2 regions of the Agromyces archimandritae genome follow, and region 1 is predicted to be linked to the other one. Evidence: riboswitches for the same ligand, from Rfam matches in the RefSeq annotation. Region 1 holds a riboswitch; the other holds the start of a gene.
What was found. Region 1 has a riboswitch for thiamine pyrophosphate ahead of G127AT_RS14820 (ECF transporter S component). Riboswitches for the same ligand answer to the same signal wherever they lie in the genome.
Positions count from the first base shown of each region.

Region 1 (14,308 bases):
ATGCTGCTGGCCACCGTCGAAACGGACCAGAACCCGCAGCTCGTCCAGGCGTTCCAGGTCCAGTCGGTGCCGACCGCCGTGGCCGTCGTCGGCGGCCAGCCCGTGCAGCTGTTCTCGGGCGCCCAGCCCGAGGACGTGATCGGCCAGGTGTTCGATCAGCTCCTGCAGCTCGCCGCGCAGAACGGCGTCTCGGGCCGGGTGCGCGTCGACGGCGAGGCCGAGCCCGCCGCCGAAGCGGCCGAACCGGTGGAAGAGCCGCTGCCGCCCCGGCACCAGGCCGCCTACGACGCCATCGAGCGCGGTGACTACGCGACGGCGATCGAGGAGTACCGGCGGGCGCTCGCCGAGAACCCGGCGGACCATCTCGCGACGGCCGGGCTCGCCCAGGTGGGCCTCCTGCATCGCCTGGCGGGTAAGAGCGCCGAGGCGATCCGTTCGGCCGCGGCATCCGCCCCGGGCGATCTCGACGCGCAGCTCGATGTGGCCGACCTCGACCTGTCGGGCGGCCACGTCGAGGATGCGTTCGACCGGCTGCTCGAACGTTTCGCGAGCCTGCCGCAGGCCGACAAGGATCGGGTGCGTGCCCGCCTCCTCGACTATTTCGAGGTCGTCGGTTCGGAGGATCCGCGGGTCGTGACGGCCCGCCGGCGCCTGACGAACCTCTTGTACTGACCTCGTCGGGTCCCGCGGCTTCGGAGCCGGTCGCTCAGCGGGCGATCGGCGCGTAGCGCGCACCGGTGACGGCGACGAGATCGTCGGGGGCGAGTTCGAGGTCGAGGCCGCGCCGCCCGCCGGAGACGAAGATGCTCTCGCAGAGGATGGCGGTCTCGTCGAGCACGGTCGGCAGCGGCTGCCGCTGCCCGAGCGGGCTGATGCCGCCGACGACGTAGCCGGTGCGGCGTTCGGCCAGGCGCGGATCGGCGAGCTCGGCGCGCTTGCCGCCGAGGGCGGCGGCCAGCGCCTTGAGGTCGAGCCGATCGGCCACGGGCACGATCCCGACGACGAGGCCGCCGTCGAGCTCGGCGATGAGGGTCTTGAAAACGCGGGCCGGATCCACGCCGAGCTCGGCGGCCGCTTCGAGCCCGTAGGCGGCGGCACGAGGGTCGTGCGCGTAGGCGTGCACCGTGTACGGGATGCCGGCTGCGGTCAGGGCGAGCGTCGCGGGCGTCGAGGCGGTTCCCCGGCTCATGCGGCGGTGCGCGCGGGCGGGCGACGCCGCGTTGCGGGCGCGACCGGCTGGGAGGGGCGCTCGGGCATGCGATCTACAGTAGTCGGGGGCGCGCGGTGCGCCCGGACGGAGGCGGCATGGCGGTCTATCTCGACCATGCGGCGACGACGCCGATGCGAGCGGAGGCGCGCGAGGCGTACCTGGGCGCCCTCGGCGTGGTCGGCAACCCCAGTTCCATCCATTCCGCCGGCCAGGAGGCCAAGCGGGTGCTGGAGGAGTCGCGCGAACGCATCGCGGCGGCCCTCGGCGCCGAGGCGATCGAGGTCGTGCTCACGGGCAGCGGCACGGAGTCGGTGAATCTCGCGATCAAGGGTCTGTGGTGGCGCGCTTCGGCGGTCGGCCGGCGGCGCATCCTGCTGCCGGGCGGCGAGCATCACGCGACCCTGGACACGGTGCAGTGGCTGGAGGAGCACGAGGGTGCCGTCGTCGAGGAGATCCCGGTCGACGAGGCCGGCCGTTTGCGGCTGGATGCCCTCGAGGCCGCCCTGGCCGAGGCCGACGACGTCGCGCTCCTCACCTTCCTCTGGGCCAGCAACGAGGTCGGCACGATCCAGCCGGTCGCCCGGGCCGTCGAGCTCGCGGCGCGCGCCGGCGTGCCCGTGCATGTGGATGCCGTGGCCGCGTTCGGGCAGCTGCCGATCGATCTCGGCGCGCTGCGACGCGAGACGGGCTCGGGCGGGGGTGCGGGCCTCGTGGCGGCGAGCGTGTCGGCGCACAAGATCGGCGGACCGATGGGGGCCGGAGCCCTGGTCGTGGATCGGTCCGCGGCCATCGAGCCGCTCATCCACGGCGGCGGGCAGCAGCGCCGGCTCCGCAGCGGCACGCAGGACGTGGCTGCGGCTGCGGCCTTCGCGGCGGCGGCGGATGCCGTGGCGCGTTCCCTCGACGGCGACGTGCAGCGCATGGCGGGTCTTCGGGATCGACTGGTGGCAGGCGTGGCCGCCGCCGTTGCCGAGGCGCGGCTCTCGGGCGACGCGCAGTCAGTCGGCCGGCTTCCGGGCAACGCGCATTTCACCTTCCCGGGCTGCGAAGGAGACTCGCTCCTGTTCCTCCTGGATGCCGCCGGCGTCGCCGTCTCGACCGGGTCCGCGTGCACGGCGGGCGTACCGGAACCCTCGCATGTGCTGCTCGCGATGGGCCGGAGCGAAGCGGAGGCGCGCGGGGCGATCCGGGTCACCCTCGGGCACGACACCGTCGAGGCGGACGTGGATGCCTTCCTCGCCGCCCTTCCCGAGGCCTACGCGCGGGCATCCCGAGCCGGAATGGCCGGCCGGTCGACCTCGTTCGACCGCTGACCGGCCGACTCGCAGGCCGTCGCGCTTAGACTGGAGGGATGCGGGTTCTGGCTGCGATGTCGGGCGGCGTCGACAGCGCCGTCGCTGCGGCGCGCGCCGTCGAGGCCGGGCACGACGTCGTCGGCGTGCATCTGGCCCTCAGTCGCATGCCGGGCACCCTTCGCACGGGCAGCCGCGGCTGCTGCACGATCGAGGATTCGATGGATGCGCAGCGGGCGGCGAACGTGCTCGGCATCCCGTACTACGTGTGGGACTTCTCGGAGCGGTTCAAGGCCGATGTCGTCGACGATTTCATCGACGAATACGCGGCCGGCCGCACCCCGAATCCGTGCATGCGCTGCAACGAGCGCATCAAGTTCGCCGCGCTGCTGGAGAAAGCCCTCGCGCTCGGCTTCGACGCGGTCGCCACCGGCCACTACGCGAAGATCGTCGAGGATGCGGAGGGTCGCCGCGAACTGCACCGTGCCAGCGCGGAGGCGAAGGACCAGAGCTATGTGCTCGGCGTGCTGACGGCCGAGCAGCTCGCGCACGCCTACTTCCCGCTCGGCGACACCCCGTCGAAGACGCTCGTGCGCGAAGAGGCGGCCCGGCGCGGGCTGTCGGTCGCGCAGAAGCCCGACTCCTACGACATCTGCTTCATCAGCGACGGCGACACGAAGGGCTGGCTGGCCGAGAAGGTCGGCGCCGAACCCGGCGAGATCCTCGACCGCTCCGGGGAAGTGCTCGGCACCCACGACGGCGCCCGGGCGTACACGGTCGGGCAGCGGAAGGGCCTGGCGATCGGCCGGCCCGCCCCCGACGGCAAGCCGCGCTTCGTGCTCGAGATCCGGCCGAAGGAGAACACGGTCGTCGTCGGCCCGCGCGAGGCCCTCGCGATCGCCGCGATCGCCGGCGGGCGTTTCTCGTGGGCCGGGGAGCCTCCCGCCGACCCGGCGACGCCGTTCGCCTGCGAGGTGCAGATCCGCGCCCACGCCGACCCCGTTCCCGCGGTCGCGGTGCTGCGGGCCGGCTCCGACGGCGCCGACGAGCTCGTCGTGACGCCCGAGCGGCCGTTCGAGGGCGTGGCCCCCGGTCAGACCGCCGTCGTCTACCTCGGCACGCGCGTGCTCGGCCAGTTCACGATCGACCGCACCGTGTCGGCCGTACCGGTCGGAGCCTGAGCCCGAGCGGATCGCCTCCTACCGAGACCTCTGGGACGCCGCCTGAGGCATGCGCGCCAGGGGCCGGCCGCGCCCCGGCATCCCGAGCCGTGTCGGAGGCCGCCGGTAGGATCGGGCCGTGAGCGAGACGCAGGACTTCGACAGCGCCCGGGCCGAATGGGAGGAGCTGCGCGAGCAGATCGAGCGGTACCGTACCGCGTACTACTCCGAGGGAGTCAGCCTCGTCAGCGACGGGCAGTACGACGAACTCTTCCACCGCCTCGAAGCGCTCGAACGCGCCCACCCCGAGCTCGCCGGGCAGGACAGCCCGACCCAGGAGGTCGGCGCCGCGCTCGTCTCGGTCGGCTTCCCGCCGCACGAGCACGCCGAGCGGATGCTCTCCCTCGACAACGTCTTCAGCCTCAAGGAGTTCGCCGAGTGGGCCGCGAAGGTGCGCGAGGCCGCCGGGCGGGCCCCTCGCTGGCTCTCCGAGCTGAAGATCGACGGCCTGGCGATCAGCCTCGCCTACCGCGACGGGGTGCTCGAGACGGCCACCACCCGCGGCGACGGCCGCGTCGGCGAGGACATCACCGAGAACGTCGACTGGATCCCGGTCATCCCGCGGCGCCTCGTCGGCGAGGGCATCCCGCCCTTCTTCGAGGCCCGCGGCGAGGTGTTCATCGCGACCGCCGACTTCGAAGCCATGAACGGGCGCCAGCACGAACTGCAGGCCGCCTACGCCGCCGAGCAGGCCGCCGCCGGCAAAGACCCCGACGCGGTCGCCGTCCGCTTCCCCGAGTTCGCCAACGCCCGCAACGCCGCCGCCGGTAGCCTCCGGCAGCGCCGCGCCGAGAAGTCCGAGGCGCAGCGCGCGCTCATGCGCGAGCGCCTCGGCCGGCTCTCCCTCTATATCCACGGCATCGGCGCCTGGCAGCATCCCGAGCTGCCGAACCAGTCCGATCTGTACGGGCTGCTCAGCGGGTGGGGACTGCCCGTCTCGCCGCACTCCCGCGTCTTCGACACCGTCGAGGCGGTGCAGGCCTTCATCGAGGACTGCGGGGTGCACCGGCACGATTTCGAGCACGAGATCGACGGCATCGTCGTCAAAGTCGACGAGCTCGCCCTCCACGACGAGCTCGGGGCGACGAGCCGCGCGCCGCGCTGGGCGATCGCCTACAAGTACCCGCCCGAAGAGGTGGTGACCCGCCTCCTCGCGATCGAGGTCGGCATCGGCCGCACCGGGCGGGCCACCCCGTACGCGGTGATGGAACCCGTCAAGGTCGCCGGCAGCGTCGTCCAGCGGGCCACCCTGCACAACCAGGACGTGGTGCGCGCCAAGGGCGTGCGCGTGGGCGATTGGGTCGTGCTGCGGAAAGCCGGCGACGTCATCCCCGAGATCCTCGGGCCGGTCGCCGAGCGCCGCGACGGCAGCGAGCTCGAGTGGCGGATGCCGGAGGAATGCCCGGTCTGCGGCACACCCCTCCGCCCGATGAAGGAGGGCGATAAGGACCTCCGCTGCCCGAACGCGAGGTCGTGCCCGGCGCAGGTGCTCGGCCGCATCGAGCACATCGGCTCCCGCGGCGGCCTGGACATCGAGGCGCTCGGCGAGGTGACCGCATCCGCGCTCACCCGGCCCGAAGTCCCCGCGACGCCGCCGCTGGAGACCGAGGCGGGCCTCTTCGAGCTCACCGTCGACGAGCTCGTGCCGATCGTCGTGATCGTCAGAGACCCCGAGACCGGCGAGCCGAAGGAGGACCCGGAGACGGGCGAGCTCGTCCGCCGCGCACCGTTCCAGGTGCTCTCGCCGGCGACGTACCCGCCCGGCACCGAGGACTGGAGCCCCGCCGAACGTCGCAAGGCCGGCGTCAAGAAGGACTACCGCGTGCCCGTGCCGGCCAAGGCCGCCACGACCCTGCTCGACGAACTCGAGAAGGCGAAGACGAAACCGCTCTGGCGCCTCATCGTCTCCCTGAACATCCGGCACGTCGGCCCGGTGGCCGCGCGGGCGCTGGCCGACTGGTTCGGCTCCCTCGACGCGATCCGGGCGGCGAGCCCGGAGGAGCTGGCCGAGGTCGACGGGGTGGGCGCGATCATCGCCGACTCGCTCGCCGACTGGTTCGAGGTCGACTGGCACCGCGAGATCGTCGAGCGATGGACGGCCGCCGGCGTGCAGTGGGCGACACCCGGGCATCCGGGGCCCGGGGCTGCGGCGGATGCCGGGGGCGTCCTCGCCGGCCTCACGGTCGTCGCCACCGGCAGCCTCGAGGGCTACACGCGCGAGGGCGCGCAGGAGGCGATCATCGCCGCCGGCGGCAAAGCGGCCTCGAGCGTTTCGAAGAAGACCGACTTCGTCGCCGCCGGACCCGGCGCCGGATCCAAGCTCGCCAAGGCCGAAGAGCTCGGCATCCGGGTGCTGGATGCGGACGGCTTCCGCATCCTCGTCACGGAGGGCCCGGCGGGACTGCCGGAACCGCCCGCGGCCGACTGAGGAGGCCGGGCCGGCCGCGTCCGGCCCGGATAGAATCGAGTATCCCCACCCCGAGACGACGGAGCAGCATGTCTGAAATCAGTGCGGAGCAGGTCGCGCATCTCGCGAACCTCGCCCGCATCGCGCTCACCGAGGAAGAGATCGGCCACCTCACCACGGAACTCGGCCAGATCATGCGATCGGTCGAGAAGGTGAGCGAGGTCGCCGGGCCCGGCGTGCCGGCCACGAGCCACCCGATCCCGATGCAGAACGTCTTCCGCGACGACATCGTCGGCGACGACGTGCTCACCGCGGAGCAGGCGCTCGCCGGCGCCCCCGAGCGCGACGGCGACCGCTTCACCGTCTCGGCGATCCTGGGGGAGGAGCAGTGAGCGAGATCACCCGTCTGGCCGCCGCCGCCCTCGGCGAACGCCTCGCCGCCGGCGAGCTCAGCTCGGTCGAGGCGACCGAGGCCCACCTCGACCGCATCGCCGCCGTCGACGGCGCCGTCCACGCCTTCCTGCACGTCGACCGCGACGGCGCGCTCGCCGCGGCCGCCGACATCGACCGTCGCCGTGCCGCCGGCGAGGCCCTCGGCCCGCTCGCGGGCGTGCCGATCGCGATCAAAGACGTGCTCGTCACGAAGGGCATGCCCTCCACGGCCGGCTCCCGCATCCTCGAGGGATGGGTGCCGCCGTACGATGCGACCCCGGTCGTCAAGGTCCGCGAGGCCGGTCTCGTGCCGCTCGGCAAGACGAACATGGACGAGTTCGCGATGGGCTCCTCCACCGAGCACTCGGCGTACGGGCCCACCCACAATCCGTGGGACCTCGACCGCATCCCCGGCGGCTCCGGCGGCGGCTCGGCTGCATCCGTCGCCGCCTTCGAGGCCCCGCTCGCGCTCGGCAGCGACACCGGCGGATCCATCCGCCAGCCCGCGCACGTCACCGGCACGGTCGGCGTGAAGCCGACGTACGGCGCCGTCAGCCGCTACGGTTCGATCGCGCTGGCCTCCTCGCTCGACCAGATCGGCCCCGTCACCCGCAATGTGCTCGACGCGGCGCTGCTGCAGGACGTCATCGCCGGCCACGACCCGCGCGACTCGACCTCGATCCCGCGGCAGTGGCCCTCGATGGCCGAGGCCGTGCGCCGCGCCGACGTCTCGGGCCTGCGCATCGGCGTCGTCAAGGAGCTCGACGGCGACGGCTTCCAGGCCGGTGTCCGGCAGCGCTTCCACGAGTCGCTCGACCTCCTGCAGAAGCAGGGCGCCGAGATCGTCGAGGTCAGCGCCCCCCACTTCGAGTACGCGATCGCGGCCTACTACCTGATCCTGCCGGCCGAGGCGTCCTCGAACCTCGCGAAGTTCGACTCGGTGCGCTTCGGCCTGCGGGTGACCCCGCCCGGCGGCGGCACCGTCGAACAGGTCATGGCGGCCACCCGCGAGGCCGGTTTCGGCCCCGAGGTCAAGCGCCGCATCATCCTCGGCACCTACGCGCTGAGCGCCGGGTACTACGACGCCTACTACGGCAGCGCCCAGAAGGTGCGCACCCTCGTGCAGCGCGACTTCGACGCCGCCTTCGAGCAGGTCGACGTGCTCGCCTCGCCGACGGCGCCGACGACGGCCTTCAAGCTCGGCGAGAAGCTCGACGACCCGATGGCCATGTACCTGAACGACATCGCGACGATCCCGGCGAACCTCGCCGGCGTGCCCGGCATCTCGATCCCGGCCGGCCTCGCGCCCGAGGACGGGCTGCCCGTCGGCATCCAGTTCCTCGCCCCGGCGCACGAAGACACCCGCCTCTACAACGTGGGCGGCGCGCTCGAGCGGCTGCTCGAGGCCGAGTGGGGCGGTCCGCTGATCGCCCGCGCACCCGAACTCACCCCTGCGACCGAGGAAGGCGCACGCTGATGGCCCGCGCAGAACTGATGGACTACGACGAGGCCATCGCCCGCTTCGAACCGGTCATCGGCCTCGAGGTGCATGTCGAGCTCGCCACGGCGACCAAGATGTTCTCGGATGCGCCGAACCCCGCGAACTCCGCCAACCACGGCGCGTCGCCCAACACCCTGATCACGCCGGTGTGCCTCGGCCTGCCGGGCTCCCTGCCCGTGGTGAACGCCCAAGCGGTGCGCTACTCGATCAGCCTCGGGCTCGCCCTCGGCTGTTCCATCGCGGCCTCCAGCCGCTTCGCGCGGAAGAACTATTTCTACCCCGATCTCGCGAAGAACTACCAGATCTCCCAGTACGACGAGCCGATCGCCGAAGAGGGCTCCGTCGAGGTCGAACTCGACGACGGTCGTGTCTTCGAGGTGCCGATCGAGCGCGCGCACATGGAGGAGGACGCCGGCAAGCTCACTCACGTCGGCGGCGCCACCGGCCGCATCCAGGGCGCCGAGTACTCGCTCGTCGACTACAACCGTGCCGGCGTGCCCCTCGTCGAGATCGTCACGAAGCCGATCTTCGGCGCCGAGGCCGATGCGCCCCAGCTCGCTCGCGCCTACGTGTCGACGATCCGCGACATCGCCCTCTCGCTCGGCATCTCCGAGGCGCGCATGGAGCGCGGCAACCTGCGCTGCGATGCGAACGTCTCGCTCCGGCCCCGCGGTGAGACGAAGCTCGGCACCCGGACCGAGACGAAGAACGTGAACTCGTTCCGATCGATCGAACGCGCCGTCCGCTACGAGATCCAGCGGCAGGCTGCGATCCTCGCCTCCGGCGGCACGATCACGCAGGAGACGCGGCACTGGCACGAGGACACGGGCACGACGAGCGCCGGCCGTCCGAAGTCCGACGCCGACGACTACCGCTACTTCCCCGAGCCCGACCTGCTGCCGGTCGTCCCGTCGGCCGAGCTCATCGAGGAACTGCGCGCCGCGCTGCCCGAGCCGCCCGCCGCCCGCCGACGCCGGCTGAAGGCGGAGTGGGGCTTCACCGACCTCGAGTTCCAGGATGTGGCCAACTCGGGTCTGCTGAACGAGCTGGCCGCGACCGTCGCGGCCGGGGCGAGCCCCGCCGCCGCACGCAAGTGGTGGACGGGCGAGATCGCCCGCCTCGCGAACGCGAGCGAACGCGACGCTGCCTCGCTCGTCGAGCCCGCCCACGTCGCCGAGCTCGCCGCCCTCGTCGAGGCCGGCACCCTGACCGACCGCCTCGCCCGCCAGGTGCTCGAAGGCGTCGTCGCAGGCGAAGGCTCGCCGCAGGAGGTCGTCGACGCACGCGGGCTCGCCGTCGTCTCCGACGACGGGGCGCTCATCGCCGCAATCGACGAGGCGCTCGCCGCCCAGCCCGATGTGCTCGCGAAGATCCGCGACGGCAAGGTGCAGGCCGCCGGCGCCGTCATCGGCGCCGTGATGAAGGCCATGCAGGGCAAGGCAGACGCCGCGCGCGTGCGCGAACTCGTCCTCGAACGCGCGAACGCCTGAACGGCGGTGCCGGTCGCAGCGGATGCCGGGGTGCGATGTGCCCCGGCATCCGCTCGCCGCTGCATCCGCCGCACCCCCGGCAGTCGTCTCGGGGGACTGTCGGCCGGTCCGCGTAGGCTCGGAGCGTGAGCAAGCAGGACGGCTCGTCGCGGCAGGTGACGACGGGCCCCGTCGACGATTCGGGCAGCCCCATCCTGCACGTCGACATGGACGCGTTCTTCGCCTCCGTCGAGCTGCTGAAGCATCCCGAACTGCGCGGCAAACCGGTGATCGTCGGCGGCCGCTCGGGCCGCGGCGTGGTGTCGGCCGCGAGCTACGAGGCCCGGCGCTTCGGCGTCAACTCGGCCATGCCGATGTCGCGTGCGCTCATGCTCTGCCCGAACGCCGTCGTGCTGCCCGTGGACGGCAAGGCGTACTCGGCGATGTCGAAACGGGTGATGGCGATCTTCGAGCAGATCACGCCGCTCGTCGAGAAGCTCTCGATCGACGAGGCGTTCCTCGACGTGTCGGGGGCAAGGCGCCTGCACGGCTCGCCCGCCGAGATCGGGTGGATGCTGCGCCGGCGCGTGCACGAGGAGACGGGCCTGACCTGCTCGGTCGGGGTGGCGGCGACGAAGTTCGTCGCGAAGGTCGCCTCGGGCCGGGCGAAGCCCGACGGGCTGCTCGTGGTGCCGGCCGCCGATACGGTCGCCTTCCTGCATCCGCTGCCCGTCTCGGCGCTCTGGGGCGTCGGCGCGGTCACCGAGCAGTCGCTTGCGCGCCTCGGCCTCCGCACGGTCGGCGACGTCGCCGCGATGCCGCCGGCGGCCCTGGAACGCGCCGTCGGGCCGGCGCTCGCTTCGCGGCTCCTGCGCCTGGCCGTCGGCGACGATCCGCGCGCGGTCACGACGGGCCGCGAGGAGAAGAGCATCGGGCACGAATCGACCTTCTCGCACGATCTCACCGATCCGGCCGAGGTGCGCCGTGAACTGCTGCGGCTTGCGGAGAACGTCGGCGTGAGGCTCCGGAAAGCGGGGCTGACCGGCCGCACGGTCGTCCTGAAGTTCCGGTACGGAGACTTCCGCACCGTCACGCGTTCCCGCACGCTCGCAGAGCCGACCGATGTGGCACGCCGCATCTACGACGAGGCCGTGCAGGCGCTGCCCGAGCTCATGCCGGAGGGCACACGGGTGCGCCTCATCGGGGTGCGCGCCGAGGGCCTCGGCGAGTCGGGCGCCGGCCTCGCCCTGTGGGACCCGGATGAGGAGTGGCGGGGCGCCGAACGTGCGATCGACGAGGTGCATGCCCGCTTCGGCACCGGTCTCGTGCGACCGGCCGCGCTCGTCCGCCGCGGTGCGGATCGCGTCTCCACCTCGAAGCGGAAGGACCCCGGGACGTAGCCGCCGCCGCCACGTCCGCATCATGGGCCGGACGGTCACCGCGCGGGGTCTGGCCGCTCGCGCGTTCGGCGGGTAGCGTGGCGTGCATGGCTGATCTCGTCGTGGAACTCGCGAACACCGTCGGCGGCGTCGGGGTGAAGACCTCGTATGCCGATCCGATCGACATCGACGGCACGACCGTGATCCCGGTCGCCGTCGGGTACTACGGATTCGGTGCCGGCACCGGCGAAGTGGAGTCCGGTTCGGGCGGTGAGGCATCCGGGGGCGGGGGCGGCGGGGCATCCATCCCCGTCGGGGCATATATCGGCCGCGGCGACGACGTGCGCTTCGAACCGAACCTCATCGCGCTCATCGCGGTGAGCGTGCCGGCGATCTGGGTCGCGGGCCGCGCCCTCGCGCGCATCGTCCGCGCCCTCAAGCGCTGAGGCTATACTCGCAATCGAACACGGGAGTCCGGTGAGCCGGGCTGAGAGGAAGGTTCTCAACCTTCGACCGTCGAACCTGATCTGGATCATGCCAGCGCAGGGAGACTCAACGATCTCATTTCCCGTGCCTCTTTCACCTCGAACGAAAGGGCACGATACGTGCACGAGACAGCTGCATCCACCACCTCCGCATCCGCCGCGGCACCGGCCGCACCGGCCAGGCGTTTCCGCTGGCGGGTCGTCGACATCGTCGTCGCGAGCGTCATCGGCGTCGCGCTCGGCATCGTCTACTGGGCCTATGGCGCCGCGTGGGGGCCGATCTCGGCGCCCATCGAGGCGCTCCTGCCGGGGCTGCAGGCCGGTCCGGCCGCGCTCTGGGTCATCGCCGGCGTCATGGGCGCCCTCGTCATCCGCAAGCCGGGCGCCGCGATCTACACCGAGGTCGTCGCCGCGACCGTGTCGGCGCTCGTCGGCACCCAGTGGGGGCTGTTGACCCTCGAGGCCGGCCTCGTGCAGGGGCTGGGCGCCGAGATCGTCTTCCTCCTCTTCGCCTACCGCGTGTGGAACCCGGGCGTGGCCGTCCTCGCCGGTGCCGGTGCCGGCGCGGCGATGGCCCTGAACGACCTGCTCATCTACTACCCGGGAGCCTCGTCCGCGTTCACCACGATCTACGCCGTCGCCTCGGTCGTCGGCGGTTCCCTCATCGCCGGGCTGCTCGCCTGGGTCGCCGTCCGCGGCCTGGCGAGCACCGGGGCGCTCTCCAGCTTCGCCTCGGGGCGCACGGCGAAGCTCGCCGAAGACTGAGGGCGCCGGTGAGCGAGGTGCGCCCCGCAGCCGTCAGGGCCGAGGACTGGTCCTGGCGGCATGCGGGCCGCCGCAGCCATGCGGTCTCGGGCGCGAGCTTCGACATCGAAGCAGGGGAGCGGGTGCTGCTGCTCGGGGCCTCCGGGGCCGGGAAGTCCACGCTGCTGCACGGCCTGGCGGGGGTGCTCGGCGGCGATGAGGAGGGCGAGGCCGCCGGCCGCCTCCTCGTCGACGGCCGGCCGCCCGCGCCCGACGGCCGCAGCGGGCTCGTTCTGCAGGATCCCGATGCGCAGATCGTCATGTCGCGCCTCGCCGACGACGTCGCGTTCGGGTGCGAGAACCTCGGCGTCCCGCCCGAACGGATCGGCGCCAGGGTGCGCGGTGCGCTCGACGCGGTCGGGCTCGCCCTCCCGGCCGACCATCCGACGAGCGCCCTCTCGGGCGGGCAGCGCCAGCGGCTCGCCCTGGCCGGGGTGATCGCGATGCAGCCGGGCCTCGTCCTCCTCGACGAGCCGACGGCGAACCTCGACCCGGCCGGTGTCATCGAGGTCCGGGATGCCGTGGCGCGCTGCCTCGATGCGAGCGGGGCGACCCTGATCGTCGTCGAGCATCGCATCGAGGCCTGGTTGCCGCTGGTCGACCGGGTGATCGTGCTCGCCGCCGGTGGCGGCGTGCTCGCAGACGGCCCGCCCGACCGCGTCCTCGCCGACGCCTCGGGGGAGCTGGCGGCGGCCGGCGTCTGGCTGCCGGGCGCCGCGCCCGGGGCGACGGGAGCCGCTGCCGGTGGGGCGACCGATCCGGTCGCGGGGGCCGCGCCGTCGGCATCCGAGCCGCTCCTCACCGCCGACGGGCTCGCGGTCGGGCGATCCGGGGTCGCGGTGCGCACGGGCATCCGCACCCGCCTCGACGCCGGCCGCCTGCTGGCGATCACCGGCCCGAACGGGGTCGGCAAGACGACCCTCGGGCTCACCCTCGCCGGCCTCCTGCCGCCCGTCGCCGGCCGCCTCGAGGCGAGCGGGGCGCTCCGCGATGGGGCGCGATCCGCCCACCCGATCGAGTGGCGCTCGAAGCAGCTCCTGACCCGCATCGGCACGGTGTTCCAGCACCCCGAACACCAGTTCCTGCGCGGCAGCGTGCGCGCCGAGCTCGAGGTCGGGCCCGACGCCCTCCGCCTCGGCCGCCGCGAGCGCGACGCGCGCGTCGCCGGACTGCTCGACGCCTTGCGGCTGGATCGACTCGCCGGCGCGAACCCGTTCACCCTCTCGGGCGGCGAGAAGCGGCGCCTCTCGGTGGCGACGGCGCTCATCGCCAGGCCCCGCCTGCTCATCCTCGACGAACCCACCTTCGGGCAGGATGCGCGCACCTGGCAGGAGCTCGTCCGGCTCATCGCCGAGGTCCGCGACGGCGGCACCGGCATCGCCGCGATCACCCACGACGAAGCCTTCGCCGCCGCCCTCGGCGATGCGCGCCTGCATCTCGGCGCCCGGGCGGAGGTGCGGGCATGAGCATCGGCCTCGTGCGCGCGGGCCTGCCGCTGGCGTCGATCAACCCCGTCGCGAAGCTCCTCGCGGCCGTCCCGCTGAGCGTGGCCCTCATCCTCACCCTCGACCCGGTCTCGGCCGCGACGGCGCTCCTGGCCGAGCTCGCCCTGTTCGCCGCGGTCGGGCTCGGGCCGCTCGCGTTCTCGGTGCGAACGCTTCCGGTGTGGATCGCGGCCCCCCTCACCGGGGTGAGCATGCTGCTCTACGGCGAGTCGTCGGGGGCGACGTTCTTCGAGTTCGGGCTCATCCACATCAGCGAGGGCTCGATCCATATCGCCGCGTCGACGACGCTTCGCGTGCTCGCGATCGCGCTGCCGGCCGTCGTCCTGTTCCTCACGATCGACCCCACCGACCTCGCCGACGGCCTTGCGCAGACCCTGCGCCTGCCGGCCAGGTTCGTGCTCGGGGCGCTCGCGGCCCTTCGTCTGGCCGGCACCACGGTCGACGACTGGCGGATGCTCTCCCTCGCCCGGCGTGCGCGCGGCGTCGGCGACGGCGCTTTCCCGGTGCGGTTCGCCCGGCAGTCCCTCGCCCTCCTCGTGCTCGCGGTGCGCCGCGGCGGCACGCTCGCGACGGCGATGGAGGCCCGCGGCTTCGGCAGCGACGT
Region 1 is NZ_CP071696.1:3,206,315-3,220,622, forward strand. Features, by position in the region: gene G127AT_RS14770 (tetratricopeptide repeat protein) at 1-672, shown strand, start outside; gene ybaK (Cys-tRNA(Pro) deacylase) at 707-1,189, opposite strand; gene G127AT_RS14780 (cysteine desulfurase family protein) at 1,306-2,523, shown strand; gene mnmA (tRNA 2-thiouridine(34) synthase MnmA) at 2,562-3,683, shown strand; gene ligA (NAD-dependent DNA ligase LigA) at 3,802-6,150, shown strand; gene gatC (Asp-tRNA(Asn)/Glu-tRNA(Gln) amidotransferase subunit GatC) at 6,219-6,521, shown strand; gene gatA (Asp-tRNA(Asn)/Glu-tRNA(Gln) amidotransferase subunit GatA) at 6,518-8,038, shown strand; gene gatB (Asp-tRNA(Asn)/Glu-tRNA(Gln) amidotransferase subunit GatB) at 8,038-9,552, shown strand; gene G127AT_RS14810 (DNA polymerase IV) at 9,678-10,931, shown strand; gene G127AT_RS14815 (spore germination protein GerW family protein) at 11,018-11,356, shown strand; TPP riboswitch at 11,376-11,476, shown strand; gene G127AT_RS14820 (ECF transporter S component) at 11,516-12,160, shown strand; gene G127AT_RS14825 (ABC transporter ATP-binding protein) at 12,169-13,665, shown strand; gene G127AT_RS14830 (energy-coupling factor transporter transmembrane component T family protein) at 13,662-14,308, shown strand, end outside.

Region 2 (14,308 bases), 250 kb from region 1:
GGAGGGCGCCGACGGCGGGGGAGCGCGCCCGCGCGTGTCACACCCCGACCGCGTCGTGCACGCCGACGGTGTCGAACTCGTAGCGGCCGTCGGGCAGGCGCCGTTAGTGGATGCGCCGGGCGCTCGCCGCGTTCGTCTGCAGGTTGGCCCGGTAGGCGGCCGCGCCGTCGCCCCGCGCCAGATACGGGTCGTCGCCGCCGGGTCCCGTCCGTCGGTGATGCACCTTGCGGCCGGCGATCGACGGAGCGAGGTCCGTGACGATCTCGAACACCACGTCGGCGACCTTCTCGGCCGAGATGCCCTCGAGGGCGGCGAGGGTGTCGAGGAATCCCGCGCCGAGCACGAACTCCGGCAGCGGCCGCTGCGCCTGCTCGCCCGGCAGGGTCCGCGTCGCCCAACTCGTGAGCACCAGGTAGCGGAACCCCTCCTCGGGGTCGGCGAACACCGGGGTGCGCGCGCTCGGCGCCTTCGCCGTCCGGGTCTTGCGCAGCCGTGCGCGGGCGTTCCGCAGATCGTGCTCCGCGCCGGCCGCACGATGCTCGGCATCCGCGAGCATCGCGCGCAGCTGGTCGCGCTCGTCCTCCACCGCGCGCACGCCGTCCGCCAGGGCATCGCGTTCATCCGTGGCGCGTTTCAGCTCGGCCCGGAGGGCGTCGATCCGCAGCAGCAGGTCACGGGTCGATCCCGCATCGGGGGCCGGCGCGGATGCGGGGGCGGCGGCGGGCTGCGGCACGGCGCGGCCGAACATCGCGGGGCTGGGCCTCGGTGCGGGTGCAGATGCAGGCGCGGGTGCAGAGGCAGGCGCAGGCGCGGGCGCGGCGACGGGTTCGGACGCGTCGGGCGCCGGAGCCGGGGCACGCGAGACAGGCGGGCGCGGATGCCCCGGCGCGCTCTGCGGCGATGGCGCCGGCGGCAGCGGCGACGCACCGGCATCCACTGCCTCGACCTCGTCGAACTCTTCGGCGAGCCAGGGCGGCCCGCCGCCGAGCAGGGCCGGTGCGGCGACGATCGGCTCGTCGTCGTCGATGTCGTTCATCACGACCGACCAGTCCGGCCCGGCCGAGATCACCCGGACGGCGACGGTCTCGCCGACGCTCATGAGCATCCGCAAGCGATCGAGGGGGTTGCCGGTGACATCGACACGTCGAACGTCCGCGACGACGGCGGGCGTCGTGGTGCGCGGATAGAGGACGAGCTCGGCGCGCTCGTCGCCGACCGCCCGGACCTTCGCGAGTACGACGTCGCCGACCCGGTACGCGCGCAGGGCCTCGGCGGCCGGGCGCAGATTCGCCGTGACGTCGATCCGGCGCGTGTCGGCGTCGTACAGCCCGGCGACCCGTTGACCCGGTGCGACGAGCCGGGAGATGGGCACGTCCTCGCTCGTGAGCTCCTCGGCGATCGTGGCCGGCATCTGCATGCCGACGTCGACGAGGGCGCGGCGTGCATCCACCCACTTGACCTCGCCCTCCACGGGACGGAGCGTGCGGGCCGGCCGGCGCTCGAGCAGCCCGGCGGCGAACGCCATCCGGAACGCGTCCGAGATGAGCTGCTCGGTCGCCCGCTCGCCGTCCTCGCGGCTGTAGGCGAACCGCAGGGGCGAGGTGCGGCGATCCGTCGTCCACCCGTGCCCGATCGGGTACACCCGTCCGGCTCCGCCGTAGACCTGCGTGCCCTCGGCCATCCGATTCGAGAATCCCCAGGAGATCGAGCTCGTCGGCATGAGGAAGAGGTCTGCCAGGTCTCCGGTCTCGCTCGCGACCCGATCGACGTCGATCCACGGATCCGACTGGCCGGACGGAATCGTGACGACGACCGTCGGACGCGTGCGCGTCGTGCCGTTCAGGAGGCCGGCGAGTGCGGCGGCCGAGGCTTCGTCGTCAATGCGCTGGATCCGGGACATGCCCGCAGCCTATGGGGATCAGGCGCGTCGGCACAGGATCCGTTCGCGGTGCCCCCGAAGTGGGGGATTCATGTTCGACAGCCCGGGGCTGCGTGAAAGGCGAAGAACGCCAGCTCGCATTCGGCCGATCTCCGGAAGGCCCGGAGCATCCGTCCGCGCACCTCGGGGGTCGAGCGCGAGGCGACGGCCATGACGGTATCGATCGCCTGCCGGGTCGTGATCTCGAAGGCCGGATCGCCGTACATGGCGAGCCAGTCGGCGTACGGGTGCTCCGGCGAGCGAGCTGCCGGACCCAGGTCACCGGCGATGAGACGCCGGCCGAGGTCGTCGTAGATCCAGAAGCAGGGCAGCACCGCGGCGATCAGCTCGGCGTATCCACCGCGTGCGGCGCTGGCGACGAGGTGGTCGAGGTACGCCGTGTTCACCGCATTCGGCCGGACGGGGTCGACGCCGGGGTCGCCGAGCCTGTCGTGGTGGTGTTCGAGCTCACCGTCGAGGCAGTGCTGCGCGCAGGCTGCCCAGAATGCCTGTTCGGGCGCCTCGGGGGCGAGCCGAGAGGCTTCGGCGAGCACCCGCGAGTAGCTGCGGAGGTAGTGGGCGTCCTGCGCGAGATACTCCTCGAATACGTCCGGCGGCAGTGTGCCGTCGGCAAGCCCCCGGACGAACGGGAGGGAGTCGATTCGTGCGCGGAGCTCGGCGATCTCACCCCACCAGGCGGCCTCGACCTCGGAGGCCGTCGGCGCGGTCGCGATCCCGCCCCGCGACCACAAGCCGGCGAAGTGGTGGACCGGGCCGTGCCCGCCGCCGACGTGGAGTTCTTCGCCGTGCCGCAGTGACTCCCTCAGCCAGCGACGCGCCTCGTCGACTGCGGGTTCCCAGCCGCCGAGCGAGATCCGCAGTGTGGCGATCGCCGACGAGAGCGAGCAGCCGGTGCCGTGGGTGGCGGTCGTCTCGATCCGGTCGCCGGAGAACTCGACGATCGTGGCGTTCACCGCATCGACGAGCGCGTCGGGAACGGTCGCACCGTCGAGGTGACCGCCCTTCGCGAGCACTCGCACGCCATACCCGGCCGAGACGACCTCGGCTTGTGCGACGATTCCGGTCCAGGCGGTTGCGGGTTCTGTTTCGGCGAGCACGGCGAGCTCGGCGATGTTCGGGGTGACCAGGTCGGCGAGCGGCAGCAGCGAGCGCAACGCGCGTTCGGCATCCAGGTCGAGCAGGCGGTCGCCGCTCGTCGCGACCATCACGGGGTCGAGCACGACGACGGGCGGTCGGACGCGTCGCAGCCACGAGGCGACCGCGTCGATGACGTCGGCGTTCGCGAGCATGCCGATCTTCACCGCATCGATGTCGATATCGTCGCTGATCGCGTCGAGCTGCTCGGCGAGGAATGCCGCCGGCGGCACGTGCACGCTCCGAACCCCGCGGGTGTTCTGCGCCGTCAGCGCGGCGATCGCCGCCATGCCGTACCCGCCGAGTGCGGAGATCGACTTTAGATCGGCCTGGATGCCGGCGCCGCCCGAGGGATCGCTACCCGCGATGCTGAGCACCCGAGGCACGCCCGGCATCCCCTTCACGGGTTCGGCACGGCCTCGACCGCCGGTCGGCATGGGGGCGGCAGCGGCCCAGCCGTCGGCGAACTCTCGCGCCGCCGCGGACGGGTCGGGCGCGGCGCAGATCGCCGACACGACGGCGACGCCCGCGGCATCCGCGCGGCGCAGCTCCGCGACATCCGCGAGGCCCACGCCGCCGATCGCGACGCACGGCAGCCCGGTCGCCGCGGCGATCTCGGCGAATCCGTCGATGCCGAGGGCCGGCGGATGGTCCAGCTTCGTCGGCGTCGGGCGGATGACGCCCACCCCGAGGTACGTGACCGTGCCCGGCGGCAGCTCGGCGACCGCCGCGAGATGTGCGGGCGTATTCGCCGTGAGACCGACGATCGCATCGGGGCCGAGCGCGGCGCGCGCCTCGAGGACGGCGGCATCGCCCTGCCCGAGGTGTACTCCGTCGACGCGGATCCCGCGCCGGCGTGCGGCGAGCACCGCATCCAGCCGGTCGTTCACGACGAACGCCGCCCGGCCGTCGATCACCCGCGCGAGTTCCGCGAGCTGCACGAGCAGCTGCTCGGACGTCGCGTGCTTGTCGCGCAACTGGACGATGCTCACGCCGCCTGCGACCGCCTCGGACACGACGTCGGCCACGCCCCGCTCGCCGCAGAGGCCGGCATCGGTCACGAGGTAGACGGACAGGTCGAGCGGATGCCCCGGGGTCATGCGCGCACCGCCGACGGCTCCGAGGCATCCGTCTCGCCCGAGAAGCCCGCATCGCCGGACGCGACAGCGACTCGTGCGCGACGACCCACGCCGTCGCCGTCGACGGCCTCGAGCGCATCGAGGAATCGGAGGGCGAACGTTCCCGGCCCGACGCGCGCGCCCGTCTCATCGACGGCGGCGAGTTCGGCCGAGACCGTGTACACGAGCGTCGCGGCCGTCGTGGCCGTGAATGCGTCGTGCTCGGTGCCGCGCGCGGCCGCGAGGAATGCGGCGGTCACGGCGCCGAGTGCGCATCCGCCGCCGGTGACCCGGGTGAGCAGTCCGTCGCCGTTCGCGACTCGCGCGGAGCGCCCGCCGCCGGTGATGAGGTCGATCGGGCCGGAGACGGCGACGACCGAGCCGAACTCCGCGGCAAGTCGGCTCGCCGCGCCGGCCGCGGCATCCGTAGAGTCCGCCGCATCCACGCCCCGTCCGCCGGCACCGGCACCGGCGAGCGCGAGGACCTCCGAGGCGTTGCCGCGGATCGCGGTCGGCCGGGATGCGACGAGGTCGCGGGCGAGCGCGGTGCGTATCGGCAGGGCGCCGATCGCGACCGGATCGAGCACCCAGGGCGTGCCGGCAGCGTTCGCCGCGGCGACGGCCTCGCGGCTCGCGGCCCGCTGCTCGGGGGTCGGTGTGCCGAGGTTCACGAGCAGGCCGCCGGCGATGCCGGCGAACAGCCCCGACTCCTCCCTGATGTCGACCATCGCCGGCGCCGCCCCGAGCGCGAGCAGCGCGTTGGCGGTGAAGTTCGTCACCACGCTGTTCGTGATGCAGTGCACCAGCGGCGTCGTGGATCGCACGCGGTCGAGCAGCTCGACGCTCGCGGCGGTCAGGTGGGCAGGGTCGGCGGGTGCGTGCGTCTGCATCGCGACATCCCTTCGCTAGTCCGAACTAGATCAGGTTCGACGGGTGTGATCTCAGCCGCGCGGTCGCGGCACCCCGTGTCACTGGGTGCGAGCATAGCCGTTCGCGGGCGACATCCCCAGCCGCATCCACGCCCCGCGCGGTACCATGCGGGCATGGGCCGATCGATCGCCGCGTTGCGGGTGGCGGACGTGTATCCGCTCTACGTGCAGAAGGTGGAGCGCAAGGGGCGCACGCGCGCCGAGCTCGACGAGGTCATCCGCTGGCTCACCGGCTTCGACGACGCCGAGTTGCGGCGGCACCTGGACGACGGCAGCGACTTCGAGCGTTTCTTCGCCGACGCGACGCTGAACCCGAAGGCCTCCGAGATCCGCGGCGTGATCTGCGGGGTGCGGGTCGAGGAGATCGAGGACCCGGTCACGCAGCGGGCGCGCTATCTCGACAAGCTCGTCGACGAGCTCGCCCGCGGCAAGGCCATGGAGAAGGTCCTCCGCAGCTGAGCGGCCGGGCGGCCGGGCCGCCCGCCCCGGCGCGGCACCCCGCCACGGATTCGGAGATCGCCACCGATTCGGAGCGATCCCGGTGTATCCATCCGAAACCGTGGCGATCTCCGGATCCGCGGCGGCGGCGCGAGGCGGCCGGCATGATCGCGTCGGTGGATGCCGGTACGCTCGCCGCATGCCCGTGAACCCCGAGGCCGTCGCCCGCGCCGGCGACCGCTGGATCTGGATCCCCGACGGGGCCGAACTCGTCGAGTCGGACGAGCTCCTCTTCGTCCGCTACCCCTGGTACCGCACGCCGTGGCAGTTGCAGCGCATGACGACGACCCGACCCGTCGAGACGGTGCTCGACGAGGGCCTCGCGCGGCTCCGCGAGGCCGATCCCGACGCGACGGCGGTCACCGCCTGGGTGAAGCTCGGCGCCCCCGAGGGGCTCGACGAGGCGCTCCTCGCCCGCGGCGCGGCCTACGACGAGACCGTCGACGTGCTCGGCCTCGACCTTCGCGAGGGGCTGCCGGATCTCGAACCCGGCCCCGCCGAGGTGCGTCCGGTGGCGAGCGCGGCCGACGTCGGTGCGGCGCGGCGCATCGATCTCGCGGCCTTCGGCAGCGCCCCGCACGATGCGGGTGCGGATGCCGATGCGCGATCGGCCCGCGAGAACGCCGAGAGCTGCGCGGCCGGCCGCGGCGGCGGGTTCCTGGCGCGGCTGGGCGACGAAGCCGTCGGCGCCGGCGGCGTGACGATCGACGGCGACACCGCCCGGCTTTGGGGCGCCGGCGTCCTGCCCGAGGCCCGCGGCCGCGGCGTCTACCGGGCGCTGCTCGCGGAACGGCTGGCCTACGGCATCCGCCACGGGGCGGCGCTCGCGCTCGTGAAGGGGCGCATCGACACCTCGGCGCCGACCCTGCGCCGGGCCGGGTTCACCGCCGTCGGGCAGGAGCGCAGCTACCGCCTGCCGCTCGACGCCGCGACGTAGGCTGACCTCATGAGCGATTCCGCAGCATCGCCCGCCGAGCGGGAGCCCGAGCCCGGCTTCGGCGTTGCCGTCGCGCAGTTCGCGCCGGGGCCGGTGCCGTCGTCGAACCTCGTCGAGATCACCGCGCTCGCCGAACGGGCCGCGGCCCGCGGGGCCGGCCTCGTCGTCTTCCCCGAGTATGCGAACGCCTTCACCCCGAAGCCGGGCCCCGAATGGCTGGGCGCCGCCGAACCCCTGGGCGGCCCCTTCGTCACGGCGCTCGCCGCGCTCGCGGAGCGCCTCGGCATCCACCTCGTCGCCGGGCTCCTCGAAACCGCCCCCGGCACCGCGCGCGTGCGCAACACGGTCGTCGCCGTCTCGCCGGCCGACGGCCTCGTGGCGAAGTATCGCAAGATGCACCTCTACGACGCCTTCGGCCAGCGCGAATCGGAATGGGTCGAACCCGGCGGCCTCGACGAACCCGAGCTCTTCGAGGCGGGCGGCCTGCGCTTCGGCCTCGAGACGTGTTACGACGCCCGGTTCCCCGAGGTCAGCAGGCGGCTCGTGGATGCCGGTGCCGACGTGATCTGCATGCCCGCCGAATGGGTGCGCGGTCCCCTGAAGGAAGCCCACTGGCGCACCCTCGTCACCGCCCGCGCGATCGAGAACACCGTGTACGTGCTCGCCGCCGACCACCCGGCGCCGGTCGGGGCCGGCAACAGCATGATCGTCGACCCGATGGGCGTCGAGCTCGCGACCGTCGGCGAGGGCCGGGGCCTCGGGATCGCGTGGGTGGATGCCGGGCGCATCCGCGACGTGCGGCGCACCAATCCGGCGCTCGAGCTGCGGCGCTTCACGGTCGTGCCGCGCTGACGCTGCGCCCTCAGCTCGGCTCAGCCCAGCCCGGCTCAGCCCAGCCCGGCTCAGCCCAGCCCGGCGAGCCGCGACGCGGCCTCGGCGAGCACCTCGTCGCGCTTGCAGAATGCGAAACGCACGAGGCTTCCGACCTCGCTCCGGCGCTCCGGGTGCACGAAGGCCGTGACGGGAACGCCGACGACGCCGGCCCGTTCGGGCAGCGTTCGGCAGAACGCGACCGCGTCGTGCCCGCCGAGGGGCGCCGCATCGGCGACGGCGAAGTAGCCGGCATCCGCCCGCGCCACGTCGAACCCGGCCGCCCGAAGGCCTGCGACGAGGGTCTCGCGTTTGCCGCGCATCCGATCCCGCATCGCGGCGAACACCTCGTCGCCGAGCCCGAGGCCGACGGCGATCGCCGGCTGGAACGGCGCCCCGTTCACGAAGGTCAGGTACTGCTTGACGGCCAGGACGGCGGTGATGAGCGGTGCGGGGCCGGTGATCCAGCCGATCTTCCACCCGGTGGTGTTGAAGGTCTTGCCGCCGGAGGAGATCGTGAGGGTGCGTTCGAACGCGCCCGGCAGGCTCGCGAGGGGCGTGTGCGGTCCGTCGAAGACGAGGTGCTCGTAGACCTCGTCGGTGACGATGATCGCGTCGTGGCGTTCGGCGAGTTCGACGACGAGTTCGAGGGTGGCCCGGTCGAAGACGGCCCCGGTGGGGTTGTGCGGCGCGTTCAGCAGGATGATCTTCGTGCGATCCGTGACGGCGCGGCGGAGCTCGTCGGGGTCGGGCCGCCAGTCGGGGAAGCGGAGCGGCACGGTGCGGTGGATGCCGCCGGCGCGCGCGACGAGGGCCGCGTACGCGTCGTACCAGGGCTCGAAGGTGACGACCTCGTCGCCGGTGTCGACGAGTGCGAGCAGCGCCGCGGCGAGCGCCTCGGTCGCGCCGGCGGTGACGAGGACTTCGCGGCCCGGGTCGAGGCGGATGCCGTACCACCGCTCCTGGTGGGCGGCGATCGCCTCGCGGAGGATGGGGTAGCCGATGCCCGGCGGGTACTGGTTGACGCCCTCGGCGATGGCCCGTTGCGCTTCGGCGAGGACCTCGGCGGGGCCGTCTTCGTCGGGGAAGCCCTGCCCGAGGTTGATGGCGCCCGTACGGAGGGCGAGCGCGCTCATCTCGGCGAAGATCGTCTGGGCGATCGTGCCGTCTTCGGCGAGGAGGCCGGCGCCGGCGGCGGTGCGCTGCCATGGTTCGAGTCGGGGTTCAGGGCTCACCCGTCCACGGTAGAACACGTAGCATGAGGCGGGGTGCCGTCACCGTGCACGGCCGGATTTCTGCGAGGTCATAGCCTCAGCACAGGCTGCTGAGACCGTCTGCTCAGATCGCCGCGCGAGACTGGCATCGCTTGGAAGGAGCAGACATGACCGACGCAGCATCCGGCCGCGAGCCGGAACAGCCCGAGCACACGAACGAGGCGGCGGCTGCCGAGCAGCAGGGCGCCCTCGAGACTCCCGCGGTGGATGCCGCGGCGCACCCCGAGCCCCAGGCGCAGACGCCGACGGCCGAGGCGCAGGCCCACGCGCCCGAGGCGCCGAAGCCGGCCGCATCCGCGACCCCCGCCGCATCCGAGCCATCCGCCCCCGAGCCGGTGCCGGCCCTGCGCCCCGCGGCCCAGCCGACGGGCACCCTCTACGCACCCGGCCAGGCGCCGCAGCCCTACCGGGCGGCCGCGTACGAGCACCAGCAGGCGCCGGCCCCGCAGCCCGCGTCCGCGCACGCCTCGGCGTCGACGGGGGCGGGCGCTCCGCCCGTGCCCCCGGCCTTCGGCGGCGGGCAGGCGCAGGCCACGCAGCCGACGCAGCCGATCGGTCCGGCCGGTCAGGCGCCGCAGAAGCCGAAGTCGCGCCTGGGCGTGGGCATCGCCGCCGGCCTCGTCGTCGGCGCCCTGATCGGCGGCGGTTCGGCCGCCGGCGTGACGGCCCTCATCCAGGCCAACAGCGACTCGCCGGCGCCGGCATCGGTGTCGAGCCCGCAGAACATCGTCGTGAACGACACCCGCAACGTCAACGAGATCACGGGCGTCGCCGCGAAGGCGGGCCCCTCGGTCGTGACGATCTCGGTCGCCGGCAACGAGGGCGCCGGCACGGGTTCGGGCGTGATCCTGAGCGAGGACGGCTATGTGCTCACGAACACGCATGTCGTCACCCTCGACGGCGCCACGGGCGACCCGACGATCCAGGTGAAGGACTCGGCGGGCCGGCTCTACACGGCCGAGCTCGTCGGCACCGACCCGCTGAGCGACCTAGCCGTCATCAAGCTGGCCGATGCGAAGGGCCTCGAGCCCATCGAGTTCGCCGACTCGTCCAAGCTCAACGTCGGCGACGCCGCGATCGCGATCGGTGCGCCGCTCGACCTGGCGAACACCGTGACGAACGGCATCGTCTCGGCGCTGAACCGTTCGATCAGCGTGGCGAGCTCGGCAGCCCCCGAGCAGAGCGACGAGCAGAGCGACGAGGGCCAGCAGGGCGGCCAGAACCCGTTCGACTTCTGGAACTACCCGGGGCAGGAGAACGAGGCCCCGCAGCAGCAGGCGAACCAGGGCCAGATCTCGATCCCGGTCGTGCAGACCGATGCGGCCATCAACCCCGGCAACTCGGGCGGTGCCCTGCTCGATGCCGACGGCAAGCTCATCGGCATCAACGTCGCGATCCTCGGCGCGGGCGGCTCCGAGGCGCAGGCCGGCAACATCGGCCTCGGCTTCGCGGTGCCCTCGAACCTCGCCGAGCGGGTCGCGAAGGAGCTCATCGAAGACGGCACGGCCAGCCACGGCCTGCTCGGGGCGACGGTCGGCGCGGCCGCCGCGGCCGAGGGCGCGAGCATGACGGGCGCCCTCATCAACGACGTGACCCCGGGCGGCGCGGCCGCCGAGGCCGGCCTGGAGGTCGGCGATGTCGTGACGACGTTCGACGGTCTGCCGATCACCGACCAGACCGATCTGACCGCGCAGGTCCGGGCGCTGCCCGGCGGGGCGAAGGCCGAGGTCGGCTTCGTCCGCGACGGCCAGACGCACACCGTCGAGGTCACCCTCGGCGAGCTGGAGAGCTGATCGCCGCTGACGCGAGGCCCCGCCCGGTGGATGCCGGGCGGGGCCTCTCCGCGTCGGCGCACGGCCGGCGGCGGCGCCCGAACGGCATCCGCACCCTCGCCGGGGTTCGGCCGCGCGGGGCCTCGCTGATAGGCTCGATCGACCCCCGGACCGAGTGAGGACCATGCCGAACGAGCACCATGAGGCGAGCCGCGACTCGCCGATCGGCGTTTCCTACGTCATGCCCGTGCTGAACGATGCGACGCACGTGCGCGCCGCCGTCGAGTCGATCCTCGTGCAGGACTTCGACGGCCCCTTCGAGGTGCTCATCGCGCTCGGGCCCTCGATCGACGGCACCGACGAGCTGGTCGCCGATCTCGCCAGCCGCGACGACCGCGTGCGCGTGCTCGAGAACGAGGTCGGATCCACGCCCTCGGGCCTGAACATCGGCATCCGCGCCGCACGGTTCCCCGTCGTCGTGCGGGTGGATGCGCATTCGGTGCTGCCCGTCGACTACACGCGGATCGCGGTCGAGACCCTCGAACGGACCGGGGCCGACAACGTCGGCGGCATCATGGACGCCCACGGCCGCACCGCCTTCGAGCGGGCGGTCGCCCTGGCCTACGGCACGAAGGTCGGCCTCGGCGGCACGCGGCTGCACGTCGGCGGCGAGGAGGGCCCGGCCGAGACGGTCTACCTCGGCGTGTTCCGCACGGATGCGCTGCGCCGCGTCGGCCTCTTCGACGAGGGCGTGAAGCGCGGGCAGGACTGGGAGCTGAATCGCAGGCTCCGCGAATCGGGCGGCACGGTGTGGTTCACGCCGCGCCTGTCGGTGATGTACCGGCCGCGGTCGCGCCCGGGGCTGCTCGTGCGGCAGATGTTCTCGACGGGGCTGTGGCGCGGCGAGCTCGCCCGCCGGTTCCCGGCCGCCAACGGCATCCGCTACTTCGCACCGCCGGCGATGGTCGCCGGCGTCGCCCTCGGCCTCGTGCTCGGCATCGCCGGCATCGTGCAGGCCGCGCTCGGCGCGACGCCGTGGCTGCTCATCGGCTTCGCGGTGCCCGCCCTCTACGCCCTCTTCGTCGTCGCCGCGACCCTCGCCTACGGCCGTGGAGCCGGGCCGCGCGCCGCCGCATGGTTTCTCGTAGTCTTGCCGTGCATACACGTGTCGTGGGGGATCGGCTTCATCCTCGGCTTCCTGTCGCTCACGGACGACATCGCCGCGCACACGGGAAGGTGAACCGCATGAGCGAAGCCCGCGCCGAACGCGGCAGACCAGGCAGCATCGCCGAACTGAAGCGCGTGAGCCAGCCGCCCGAGGTGCGCGGCCGGCGCAACGCCGAGCACTGGGTCGCCTCCCTGTACCTCCGCCGCTTCTCGCCGTACCTGACGTGGCTGTTCCTGAAGACGCGGATCTCGGCGAACGGCGTCACGGGCATCATGATCCTCGTCGGCTGGTCGACGGCGGCCGCCCTGCTCATCCCGGGGATCTGGGGGCCGGCGCTCGCCGTCGTCCTCGGGCAGCTGCAGATGCTCGTCGACTGCTGCGACGGCGAGGTCGCGCGCTGGCGCGGCACCTCGTCGCCGGCGGGCGTCTTCCTCGACAAGGTCGGCCATTACACGACCGAGGCGCTCATCCCGCTGGCCCTCGGCATCCGCGCCGCCGGGTATCCGCTGGAGTTCCCGGGCGACTTCCTCTGGACCACGATCGCCGCCCTCCTCGCGCTCGTCATCGTGCTGAACAAGGCGCTGAACGACATGGTGCACGTGGCCCGCGCGAACGCCGGGCTTCCGAAGCTCGCCGACACTCCGGGGGAGTCGGCGCCGCGCGGCGGCCTCGTCGCCACGCTCCGCCGCGCCGCGCGTTTCGTGCCGTTCCATCGCCTGTACCACTCGGTCGAGCTCACCCTGATCGCCTTCGGCGCCGCCCTCGTCGGCCTCTTCCTCGGCCAGCCGCTCACCGACCGCATCGTCGTCTCGGCGCTGCTGCCGCTCGCGGTGCTGGCCGTGCTCGGCCATTTCGTCGCGATCATGGCCTCGAGGCGGGTCCGTGCCTGAGAGCCCGGCCGCCGGGCGCGAGCGCGGCGAGCGGATGCCGGGGCCCGCCCCGCGGGTCGGCGTCGTCGTCCTCACGCAGGGCCGCAGGCCCGAAGAGCTCGCCGCCGGCATCCGCTCCGTGTTGACGCAGGCGGGCGTCGAACCCGACGTCGTCGTCGTCGGCAACGGCTGGGACCCGGCGACGGCCGATCCGGCGCTGCCGGAGGGCATCCGCACCCTGCACCTGCCCGAGAATCTCGGCATCCCGGCAGGCCGCAACCGCGGTGTGCCGCTCGTGTCGGGGGAGTGGCTCGCGTTCCTCGACGATGACGCCGCCTTCTCGCCGGGTCTCGTCGCTGGGGCGATCGCGAAGATGCGCGCCGAGCCGTCGATCGGGCTCGTGCAGCCGCGCGTCGACGACGAGGCGGGCGGGCCGGCCCCCAGGCGGTGGATCCCGCGGATCCGCAAGGGCGACCCGGCCCGCTCGTCGAACGTGTTCTCGTGCTGGGAGGGCGCGCTCGTCATGCCGCGCGCCGTCTTCGAGGCCGCCGGCGGCTGGGGCGACCCGTATTTCTACGCGCACGAGGGCGTCGAGCTCGCCTGGCGGGTCTGGGATGCGGGGTACCGCGCCTGGTACGCGGGCGACCTCGCCGCCACGCATCCCGTCATCCGGCAGACCCGCCACTCGCAGTACTGGCGGCTGAACGCCCGCAACCGGGTGTGGCTGGCCAAACGCAATCTGCCGTGGCTCATCGCGCCCGTCTACGTCGCGAGCTGGACGCTGCTGCAGCAGCTGCGCTTCGCGCGGAACCCCGCCGGCTTCCGCGCCTGGTGGGCCGGCTGGCGCGAGGGCTGGCGGGTTGACCCCGGCGGCCGGCGGCGGATGCGGTGGCGCACCGTGTGGCGTATGACGCTCGCCGGGCGGCCGCCGCTCGTCTGAGCACGCCTCCGCTCCCGGGTAACGATCGGGCACCGGTCCGCCCGGCCCCGCCGCATGCGGGGGTTCCCCCAGGCGGGCTCGCCTAGCCTGGAACGCGTGGGTTTGCAGAAAGACATCCGTCGTGCCGTGAAACTGGCGAAGGACATCGCCTGGTCGCGGAAGGCGCAGCGACGCCTCGCCGCGAAGCTCGCGGCGCAGCCGAAGCACGAAGCCCACCGCTTCAAGATCGGCGTGTACTTCGCCGACGGCAAGGTCAACCTGTACCAGCTGCGGCAGTGGTACCGGCCGCTCGCCAGGCTCGCCGAGCGCTGGCCCGTCGTCATCCTCTCGCGGGCCTCGGGGGCGGCCCTCGAGCTCCTCGACGAATCGCCGATCCCGGTCGCCTATGTGCGCAAGGTCGGCGACCTCGAGCGCTTCATCCATGCGCAGGACCTGCACATCGTGTTCTACGTCAACCAGAACGCGAAGAACTTCCAGATGATGCGCTACGGGCGCCGCTGGCACGTGTTCATCAACCACGGCGAGTCCGACAAGATGTACATGACGACGAACCAGTTCAAGGCCTACGACTACGCCCTCATCGCCGGCGACGCGGCCCGCGCCCGGCTCGGGCGGGTGCTCTGGGACTACGACTTCGACAAGCGGGCGATCCCCATCGGCCGCCCCCAGGCCGACCACTACCTCGACGGCGCGACGTTGCCGTACACGCCGGACGAGCGCGAAGTCGTCCTCTACGCGCCGACGTGGGAGGGCGACCGGCCCTCCGCCGCCTACGGCTCGATCGCCACGCACGGCGAGGCCCTCGTCGCCGCGCTCCTGGCGACCGGCCGGCACCGCGTCATCTACCGCCCGCATCCGCG
Region 2 is NZ_CP071696.1:2,952,787-2,967,094, forward strand. Features, by position in the region: gene G127AT_RS13560 (hypothetical protein) at 104-1,900, opposite strand; gene G127AT_RS13565 (bifunctional hydroxymethylpyrimidine kinase/phosphomethylpyrimidine kinase) at 1,969-4,173, opposite strand; gene thiM (hydroxyethylthiazole kinase) at 4,170-5,081, opposite strand; TPP riboswitch at 5,072-5,167, opposite strand; gene G127AT_RS13575 (DUF2200 domain-containing protein) at 5,235-5,579, shown strand; gene G127AT_RS13580 (GNAT family N-acetyltransferase) at 5,758-6,555, shown strand; gene G127AT_RS13585 (carbon-nitrogen hydrolase family protein) at 6,565-7,407, shown strand; gene G127AT_RS13590 (aminotransferase class I/II-fold pyridoxal phosphate-dependent enzyme) at 7,458-8,660, opposite strand; gene G127AT_RS13595 (S1C family serine protease) at 8,807-10,492, shown strand; gene G127AT_RS13600 (glycosyltransferase family 2 protein) at 10,656-11,711, shown strand; gene G127AT_RS13605 (CDP-alcohol phosphatidyltransferase family protein) at 11,717-12,529, shown strand; gene G127AT_RS13610 (glycosyltransferase family 2 protein) at 12,564-13,448, shown strand; gene G127AT_RS13615 (CDP-glycerol glycerophosphotransferase family protein) at 13,545-14,308, shown strand, end outside.
Region 2: another riboswitch for thiamine pyrophosphate. It lies ahead of thiM (hydroxyethylthiazole kinase); the one in region 1 lies ahead of G127AT_RS14820 (ECF transporter S component).